DNA from 3 places in the Streptomyces sp. NPDC001851 genome. Region 3 is predicted to be linked to each of the others. Evidence: riboswitches for the same ligand, from Rfam matches in the RefSeq annotation. Region 3 holds a riboswitch; each other region holds the start of a gene.
The links. A riboswitch is a leader RNA that binds a small molecule or an ion and turns the genes downstream of it on or off. The one in region 3 is predicted to bind cyclic di-AMP.

Region 1 (3,218 bases), on a different contig from region 3:
CCCTGCTTGGCTGCCAGGTCCTGCAGCGGGCCCTCGTACGTGTCGCGGGAGACGAGGTTGTAGTGCGGCTGGAGGGCGACATAGCGGGCCAGGCCCTCGCGGTCGGAGAAGTCCAGGGAGGCCTGCAGCCGTTCGGGACTGATGTTGGAGGCGGCGATGTGCCGGACCTTGCCCGCCCTCACCAGTTCGTCCAGCGCGCCGATGATCTCCTCGACCGGCACCTCGGGCTTGTCGTAGTGGGTGTAGTAGAGGTCGATGTAGTCGGTGTCCAGGCGGCGCAGGGAGGCGTCGGCGGCGGCCTTGATGGTGGCCGCGGACAGTCCCTGGTACTCGGGGTGCTGGCTGACCTTGGTGGCGATGACGACGTCGGCGCGGTTGCCGCGGGCCTTGGTCCACTTGCCGATGATCGTCTCGGACTCGCCGCCCTTGTTGCCCTCGATCCAGGCGGAGTAGACGTCGGCGGTGTCGATGAAGTTGCCGCCGGCGGCCGTGTAGGCGTCGAGGACGGCGAAGGAGGTCTTCTCGTCGGCGGTCCAGCCGAAGACGTTGCCGCCCAGGGAGAGCGGGAAGACCTCAAGGTCGGAGGAACCGAGTGTGCGCAGAGAAGTCATGCTCTACGTCAACACCGGCGGTGGGTGATCGCATTCCGCCGCCGGTGTCCAGGATCCCGCGAAAGGAGAGGTCAGGGGTTGAGGCCCTTGTCCCGCAGCCACGGCGCCGGGTCGATGCCGGCGGCCTGGCCGTCCGGGTGGACCTCCAGGTGCAGGTGCGGGCCGGTGACGTTGCCGGTGGCGCCGATGCGGCCGATGACCTCGCCGGTGGAGACCTTCTGGCCGACCCTGACGTTGATCGAGGACTGGTGGCAGAACCACAGCTCGGTGCCGTCGTCCAGGGTGAGGACCGTGCGGTAGCCGTAGGCGCCGGCCCAGCCGGCCTGGGTGATCGTGCCGCCGTGGATGGCCTTGATGAGGGTGCCGGTGGGGGCGGCGAAGTCGAGGCCGGTGTGGTAGCCGGAGGACCACATGGCGCCGGGCTGGCCGAAGGTGCCGGTGATCGTGTACGAGACGACGGGCAGCTGGTACTGCTTGGCCAGCTCGGCCAGGCGCTTGGCCTCGGCCGCCTTCTTGGCGTCGGCCTCCGCCTTCTCCTTGGCCGCGGCGGCCTTGGCGGCGGCGTCCTGCTCCGCCTTGGCCGCGGCGTCGGCGGTCTGCTTCTCGGCGGCGGCGAGCGCGGCGACGGTGGCCTTGCTGTCGGCCTTGCTCTGCTGCTGCTCGGCCTGGGCCATGATCCGGTTGCGCAGCGCCTCGCCCGCGTCGGAGTCCTTGCCGTCGGCCGAGGTCACGCCGACGTTGCTGAGCGCGGAGGGGTCCGTCCGGGGCGCGTCGGAGGAGTCGTCGCCGAAGAGGTGGCCGACGGAGTCCAGGTCCGGCAGGGATATGGAGACCGGCGGCTTGCCGGTGTTGGCGCTGGCCATGCCGCCCGCGCCGACCGCGGCCAGCACGCCGACGCCGAGGACGGTGGAGCTGCGCGCGAAGCCGCCGCGCTGCTTGGCGACACGGTGCCGGCCGCGGACCGGGGCGACGGAGTCCTCGGTGGGGTTCCACTCCTCCCAGGGGCCCTCTTCGGCACGGTGGGCGCCGTAGCCGAAGGTCTCGGGCTCGGTCGGCGCGGGTGTGAACGGGGCTTCTGGGGCAGGCCGGTTGGACGCCACGGGGGCGTGCTCCTTTCCTTCCTCCGCCTACCGGGTTAGCTGACGGGTTCGGAGCAGGAAGGTCTCCTACGCGCGTATACCGGCTGCGGCATTCGCACGATTCACCCCAAAGTGGTGGTTCCCCGGTTCCCTCGCGGGATTCGGCGCGTGCGCACGGAGCCGTCTCTTGTGACGGCTGGGACGACCGCGCTGCGTTATCGAACGTTAATAGACCTGCTGGTCACTTTCCAAGCCATCCGGCTTGATCATTAACGATTTCGGCCGTGGACTTACCGGTCAGGAGCGCCGCGAAACGGGCGAGTTGACCGGTGTTCAGGAGTCTCGGCGTTTTTGATGGTGACTCAGATGTTATGCGGAGGGCTGCCATCCGGTCACCGTCCGTGCAGATGATCAACGGACCCGGAAACGCGGTGTGCGCACCACCCCGCGCATGGGGTACTCTGGAGTCACAACGACGCGGGGTGGAGCAGCTCGGTAGCTCGCTGGGCTCATAACCCAGAGGTCGCAGGTTCAAATCCTGTCCCCGCTACTGAAGGCCCAGGGCCGGAATCCAGTGGATTCCGGCCCTGGGTGTTTTCAGCGCCCCAGCAGATGCGCGTTCGGCGCCTGGGCGGGTCCCGCCAGCTCCGGCAGTACGACCACCTGTGCACCCGCCTCGACGAGGACCCCCGTACCGTCGGCCGACGAAACGAACGTGTCCGGCTCCCGCCACGCGGTGACCACCCTGCGCACCCCCGCCCGCAGAATGAGCTCGGCGCAGGGCGCCGGCCGGGAGGACCGCCGGGCACAGGGTTCCAGGCTGCTGTAGACCGTTGCGCCGGCCAGCCGCGGATCCGCCGGGTCGACCTTCGCCAGCGCCGCCTCCTCCGCGTGGACCACGGGGTCGGCACCCTCCCGGGAATGGCCCCGCGCCAGCTCCGTACCGTCGGCGGCGACCACGACCGCGCCGACGCTGAACGCCGTCTCCGAGGGCGGGCACAGCGCGGCCAGGTCGCAGGCGGTGCGCAGCCAGTGGCGGTCGGCGGCGGCGGGGACCGGGCCGGTGCCGGGGGCCGTGGGCTCGTAGCGCATGAGGACCACGTCCTCGATGCGGCGGGTCTCGGTGAGGCGCAGCCGGCCGGGCTGGTAGGCGCCCGGGCCGAACAGGCGGGGAGCGGCCGGGTCGCCGACGAACAGCGGCGCGAGGACCAGCTGGAGTTCGTCCGCGAGGCCCAGCTGCAGCAGCTGGGTGTGGACCGTGCCGCCGCCCTCCACCATCAGGCGGCGTACGCCGCGCACGTCGTGCAGATGGGCCAGCAGGGCGTGCCAGTCGAGGCCGGGGCCGAGCGGGACGACGCCGGCGGTGCCGCCGAGGAGGCGGGCGGCGCGTTCGGCGCCCTGGTCGGTCGTGTAGACGAGTTTGTCGCCGCCGGTGTGCCAGAAGCGGGCGTCGGGGTCGAGGTCGCCGGTGGCGGTGACGGTGACCTTCAGCGGGTACTCCGGCCTGCCCCCGGCCACCCGGGCCGCG
Region 2 (3,218 bases), on a different contig from region 3:
TGAAGCCTGCGGGAGAACCGGCCCGGGTCCGTCGCCTCTCCTGCCCGTGCTCCGGCGGTGCGGTGACGTGACCGTGCGGGGGCCGGCCGCATCCGCACCGCCATCGAGGAGCCGGCGGACGCCACTTGGGGCTGTCCGGTACGCAAGTACGCAGGCCGACAAGATGAGTCGGCGGGGCGAGGTATCCGTATTCTCTGATCATGGCAGCCTCCCCCGCGTACGCTCTGATCGCCACCGACCTGGACGGAACGCTGCTGCGCGGCGACGACACGGTCTCCGACCGGTCGCTCGCCGCGCTCGCCCGGGTGGCGCGGGCCGGTGTCCGGCACCTGGTGGTGACGGGCCGGCCGGCCCCGCGGGTACGGCCCCTGCTCGAACACCTCGGCTGCACGGGGCTCGCGGTGTGCGGGCAGGGTGCGCAGGTCTACGACGCCGCGTCCGGCCGTCTGCTGTGGTCGGTCCGGCTGGACCGGGAACTGGCCGAGACCGCGCTCGGCAAGATCGAGGCCGAGGTGGGGCAGGTCTACGCGGCCGTCGACCAGGACGGCGTCGACGGGCTCACGCTCATCGAGCCCGGCTATCTGATGCCGCACCCGACCCTGCCCGCGGTACGGGTCGGCCGGCGCGACGACCTGTGGTGCGAGCCCATCAGCAAGGTGCTGTTGCGCCATGCCGAGCTGTCGGACGACGAGTTGGCGGCGGTCGCGCGCGCGGTGGTGGGTTCGCTGGCGACGGTCACCATGTCGGGGCCGGGAACCGTGGAGCTGCAGCCGTCCGGGGTGACCAAGGCGACCGGCCTCGCGCTGGCCGCCGAGCGGCTCGGGATCGCCGCGAAGGACGCCCTGGCGTTCGGCGACATGCCCAACGACATCCCCATGTTCGAGTGGGCCGGACACGGGGTCGCCATGGCCAACGCGCACCCCGAGCTCAAGGCGGTGGCCGATGAGATCACCCTGTCGAACGAGGACGACGGCATCGCCGTCGTCCTCGAAAGACTGTTTCCGGCCGACTGGCCGGCGTCGGCGCCGACCGACTGACCGGCCCATCAGTACGGGTCTGTCGTGCCGGTCGGCGGAGCCGTCAGTACGCGCCGAAGACGTTGTCGATCGACCCGTACCGCTTGGCCGCGTAGTTGCAGGCGGCGGTGATGTTCGCGACCGGGTCGTAGATGTTGAAGGACGTTCCGGCCACGTGGTACGCGTTGAACGTCGGGTCGATGACCTGGAGCAGGCCCTTGGACGGGATGCCCGCGGCGGCGTTGGAGTCCCAGAGGTTGATGGCGTTGGGGTTGCCCGAGGACTCCCGCATGACATTGCGGTAGATGCCGTTGTAGCTGCCCGGGATGCCCTTCTGGGCCATGATCGCGAGGGACTCGCGGATCCAGCCGTCGAGGGTGTTCGGGTAACCGGCGGGGGTGGTGGAGACCGTGGTGGCGGCCGGGGTCGCGGCGGAGGCGCTGGTCGCCCCGATGAGCGGCAGGGCGAGGACGGCGGCACCGGTGCCGACGGCGGCGAGGGCGCGGACGAGGCGGTTGTTCCGGGTACGGCGGTGCTGAGCGGCAGCAGGCATGGGAAAGTTCCTCTCCGACGCCTGCGAGGTGAGCTGTCGGGTTCGGGCGGGGAGGTGCCCGGCCGTGCCCGGGAAGGCACGGCTTCACCCCGAGCCGTCCCGGCGCGACGTGTGTCGTCCGGTCCGGCGACTTACCTGGGTCCCCCGCTCCTGCCATACGAATGTGTCCGTGGATGGGTATGCGGGCGGTGGCAGGATTCGGCGTCCGCCCGACGGCCCGGAACGTATGCGAGAGCACATGTCGGGAACAAGTACCGGATTCACACAACGTCCCGTTTGACCTTGATCTATTCCCTATGGGGTGCTTGATCCTTTGCGGTTGCCAAGCCTCAACTCGCCAGCGCGGCAAGGAGGAAGGGGGGGTCCGCGGGGGTGGGGGGCCGGCGGGCGCCCGTGACCCAACTCACGAAATAGCAAAGTGCTTCAAGTCGGACATGGGGGATTCGGGTGGGTCGGCCGGTGCCGCTTCCCTCGCCTCTCCGCTCGCGACAAAGCGGACAGAATCTTGATAAGTCGATAAATATACGTTCATATCCTGTGATCAAAAACATCCCCTCGTGACCCGATACCTCCCAGGCTGGACTGGTGGGCGCTATCGGTGATCGAAACAGGACCGGATACGCTGACTTGAGTGATGGCAGCGACCTATCGACAAACCGTGTAATCGCCAGCAGACACCAGCAGACAGGAGACCCCTCGTGACCGTCGTCGGGCCGTTCGGGCTGAGCGTGCGGGACCAGGCTCTGGAAGCCGATGTCCAGGCCGGATTGACGGCTGTCGAGGAAGGCTTGCTTGAGGCCACCAAGAGCGAGGTCCCGTTCATCACGGAGGCCGCGCAGCACCTCGTGCGGGCCGGCGGGAAGCGGTTCCGGCCGCTGCTCGTGATGCTCGCGGCCCAGTTCGGCGACCCCTACGCACCGGGTGTCGTGCCGTCGGCCGTGGTCGTGGAGCTGACCCACCTGGCCACGCTGTACCACGACGACGTCATGGACGAGGCGGCCGTACGGCGTGGCGTGGACAGCGCCAACACGCGCTGGGGCAACTCGGTCGCGGTCCTCACCGGCGACTTCCTCTTCGCCCGGGCCTCCCAGATCCTCGCCGACCTCGGCCCCGAGGCCGTGCGGGTGCAGGCCCTCGCGTTCGAGCGGCTGGTCACGGGCCAGATCCTGGAGACCGCCGGCCCCTCCGACGGCCGCGACCCGGTCGAGCACTACCTGGACGTGCTCGGCGGCAAGACGGGCTCCCTGGTGGCGGTGTCGTGCCGGTTCGGCGCGATGATGTCCGGCGCCGACGAGACGGTCGTCGACGTGCTCACCCAGTACGGCGAGCGGCTCGGCGTCGCCTTCCAGCTCGCCGACGACGTCCTGGACATCGCCTCCGACTCGCACGAGTCCGGCAAGACCCCCGGCACCGACCTGCGCGAGGGCATTGCGACGCTCCCGGTGCTGCGGCTGCGCGAGCGGGCGGCCCGGCTGGGGCTGCCCGAGGACATCGCGCTGTGCCGGCTGCTGGACTCCGACCTCGCCGACGACGCCCGGCACGCCGAGGCGCTGGCCGCGCTGCGCGTCCACCCCGCGCTGGAGCAGGCCCGCCGGGACACCGTCCGGTACGCGGAGGAGGCCCGCGCCGCGCTGGCGCCGCTGCGGGAG
Region 3 (3,218 bases):
CGGCGCCCGAGCGCACCGCGCTGGACAACGGCCTGACCGTGCTGCGCTGCCACCGCCCCGGCCAGCAGGTCGTCGCCGTCGAGGTACTGCTCGACGCGCCCCTGGACGCCGAGCCGGCCGGCCTCGACGGCGTCGCCACGATCATGGCGCGGGCGTTCTCCGAGGGCACCGACAAGCACTCCGCCGAGGAGTTCGCCGCCGAGCTGGAGCGCGCGGGCGCCACGCTCGACGCGCACGCCGACCACCCCGGCGTCCGGCTCAGCCTGGAGGTCCCGGCCTCCCGCCTGGCCAAGGGCCTCGGCCTGATCGCCGACGCCCTGCGCGCGCCCGCCTTCGCCGAGAGCGAGGTCGAGCGGCTGGTCCGCAACCGCCTGGACGAGATCCCGCACGAGCTGGCCAACCCCTCCCGCCGGGCCGCCAAGGAGCTCTTCAAGGAGCTGTTCCCGGTGACCTCGCGCATGTCGCGTCCGCGCCAGGGCACCGAGGAGACCGTCGAGAAGATCGACGCCGCCGCCGTCCGCGCCTTCTACGACCGGTACGTACGCCCCGCCACGGCCACGGCCGTCGTGGTCGGCGACCTCACCGGGGTCGACCTGGACGCGCTGCTCGGCGACACCCTGGGCGCCTGGACCGGCACCCCGGGCGAGCCGCGGCCCGTGCCGCCGGTGACCGCGGACGACACCGGCCGCGTGGTCATCGTGGACCGGCCCGGCGCCGTGCAGACACAGCTGCTCATCGGCCGCGTCGGTGCCGACCGGCACGACCGCGTGTGGCCCGCCCAGGTCCTCGGCACCTACTGCCTCGGCGGCACCCTCACCTCCCGCCTGGACCGCGTGCTGCGCGAGGAGAAGGGCTACACCTACGGGGTGCGGGCCTTCGGACAGGTCCTCCGGTCCGCACCGGACGGCACGGGCGCCTCGATGCTCGCCATCAGCGGCTCCGTGGACACCCCCAACACCGGTCCCGCGCTGGAGGACCTGTGGAAGGTGCTGCGGACCCTCGCGGCGGAGGGCCTGACCGACGCCGAGCGGGACGTGGCCGTGCAGAACCTCGTCGGGGTGGCGCCGCTGAAGTACGAGACCGCGGCGGCCGTGGCGAGCACACTGGCCGACCAGGTCGAGCAGCACCTGCCCGACGACTTCCAGGCGACGCTGTATCAGCAGCTGGCCGCGACGGGCACGGTGGAGGCCACGGCGGCCGTCGTGAACGCCTTCCCGGTGGACCGCCTGGTGACCGTCCTCGTCGGTGACGCCGCCCAGATCAAGGCGCCCGTCGAGGCGCTCGGCATCGGCGAAGTGACCGTGGTGGCGGCCGAGTAGCACGGCACGCACGCGTGGGGCCCTGACGGTCAACACACCGTCAGGGCCCCAGCTGTTCCACTCCCTTCTCCAGATGCCCGATTTGGGACGGAGGTTGCCTGTCTGCCCTGTGGGATGCGCTACAAAGAACCGGATTCGTTTGGGATTCGACAGCAGCCTTCCGTAGCGTCGTCCGGGCTGTTCGTCAGGCAGTGCGCCGCACCCGCGGCACCGGACAGCCATCGCCGAGTCCCCGTACGGCGCGAGCCAGGGGAGCCGGGGACCCACGCAGTCCCTGGGGTGAATCGGGCGCCCGCGCGAACCGCGAGGGGGTCCGTAGGAGACCTTCCTGCTCCGAACCCGTCAGCTAACCCGGTAGGCGAGAGGGAAGGAAAGGACCAGCCACTTCATGGCGTTCATGTGCGCCACCGGGAAGCACCGCAAGCCCGGCCGGGTCAAGCGCACCACCGCTCAGGCGGCCGGCATCGCGGCCCTCACCACCACCGGCGTCATCGGCACCCTCGCGGCGTCTCCGGCGACGGCCGCCGAGAACACCGCCGAGCAGACCGGCCTCACCCCGGTGATCAGCGTCGGCGACGACATCGCCGAGCAGATCGACGCGCAGGCCGCCGCCCAGCAGCAGGCCGCCAACCAGAAGGCGGCCGAGCAGGCCGCGGCCAAGAGGGCCCATGAGCTCCGCGAGGCCAGGGCGCGCGCCGCCAGGGCGGCCGAGCGCGAGCGCCTGAACGCCTTCGTGATCCCGATAGCGAACTCCTACGTCTCCACCGGCTACCAGGCCAGCAGCTCCCTGTGGTCCTCCGGCCACCACACGGGCATCGACTTCCACGCGGCCAGTGGCACGCCCGTCCACGCGGTCGGCATGGGCACCGTCGTCTCCACCGGCTGGGGCGGCGCGTACGGCAACGAGATCGTGATCCGGATGGCCGACGGCATGTACACCCAGTACGGCCACCTGTCGTCGATCGGCGTCACGGTGGGCCAGCAGGTCACCCCGGGCCAGCAGATCGGCCTGTCCGGCGCGACCGGCAACGTCACCGGTCCGCACCTCCACTTCGAGGCCCGTACGAGCCCCGACTACGGCTCGGACGTCGACCCCGTCGCCTACCTCCGCAAGCACGGCCTGGACGTCTGACGCTCCTGCCGCACCCTGGGAAGCCCCGGCCCGCACCGGCCGGGGCTTTCACCGTTTTCCGTGCGTCCACCGGACCCGCCGACCAAAAAACTTCCATGGATTCCGGCCTGCCGTCGGAATGTCCGACGCATTGGAATAGAGTCACGGAACACGCGTCCATCGTCGACGTTTCACGGGGATTAAGGCGGAGGTCGGTCATGCGTATTCCGGCGCACTCGGTGTGCACGGCGATCCGGGACGACATCGTCGCCGGTGTCCATGAGCGCGGCGGCCGCCTCACCGAGGAAGTCCTGGCCCGCCGCTACGGCGTCTCGCGCGTCCCCGTCCGCGAGGCTCTGCGCACTCTGGAGGCCGAGGGCTTCGTGGTGACCCGCCGGCACGCGGGCGCGTGCGTGGCCGAGCCGACCGAGCAGGAGGCCGCCGACCTGCTGGAGATGCGCCTGCTCCTGGAGCCGCTCGGGGCCGCCCGGGCCGCCCAGCGCCGCACGGAGGCCCACCTGAAGGTGCTGCGCGGCCTGGTCAGGCTCGGTCAGGAGCGGGCCAGGAGGGGCCACAGCGAGGATCTGCGCTCACTGGGCGGCTGGTTCCACGAGACGCTCGCGCAAGCCTGTGGCAGCCCCTCGCTGACCGCGATGCTCAGCCAGCTGCGGCACAAGATCGCCTGGATGTACGCGGTGGACGCGCCACCGAGCCCGGTGGAGGCCTGGGCGGAACACGGCGCCATCGTGGACGCGGTGGCGCGCGGCGACGGCGAACGCGCGCGGGCG

Region 1: linked by a shared signal. The riboswitch ahead of ABT171_RS31925 (M23 family metallopeptidase) and the one ahead of ABT171_RS19725 (M23 family metallopeptidase) in region 3 are both predicted to bind cyclic di-AMP.
Region 2: linked by a shared signal. The riboswitch ahead of ABT171_RS22110 (transglycosylase SLT domain-containing protein) and the one ahead of ABT171_RS19725 (M23 family metallopeptidase) in region 3 are both predicted to bind cyclic di-AMP.

The regions. Positions count from the first base shown of each region.
Region 1 is NZ_JBEOYR010000026.1:100,451-103,668, reverse strand. It holds gene ABT171_RS31930 (aldo/keto reductase) at 1-611, opposite strand, end outside; gene ABT171_RS31925 (M23 family metallopeptidase) at 683-1,711, opposite strand; cyclic di-AMP (ydaO/yuaA leader) riboswitch at 1,721-1,867, opposite strand; tRNA gene ABT171_RS31920 (tRNA-Met) at 2,167-2,240, shown strand; gene ABT171_RS31915 (dihydrofolate reductase family protein) at 2,288-3,218, opposite strand, start outside.
Region 2 is NZ_JBEOYR010000014.1:157,400-160,617, forward strand. It holds gene ABT171_RS22100 (FAD-dependent oxidoreductase) at 1-3, shown strand, start outside; gene ABT171_RS22105 (HAD family hydrolase) at 201-1,037, shown strand; gene ABT171_RS22110 (transglycosylase SLT domain-containing protein) at 1,081-1,569, opposite strand; cyclic di-AMP (ydaO/yuaA leader) riboswitch at 1,573-1,748, opposite strand; gene ABT171_RS22115 (polyprenyl synthetase family protein) at 2,268-3,218, shown strand, end outside.
Region 3 is NZ_JBEOYR010000012.1:157,352-160,569, forward strand. It holds gene ABT171_RS19720 (M16 family metallopeptidase) at 1-1,319, shown strand, start outside; cyclic di-AMP (ydaO/yuaA leader) riboswitch at 1,532-1,695, shown strand; gene ABT171_RS19725 (M23 family metallopeptidase) at 1,708-2,451, shown strand; gene ABT171_RS19730 (GntR family transcriptional regulator) at 2,649-3,218, shown strand, end outside.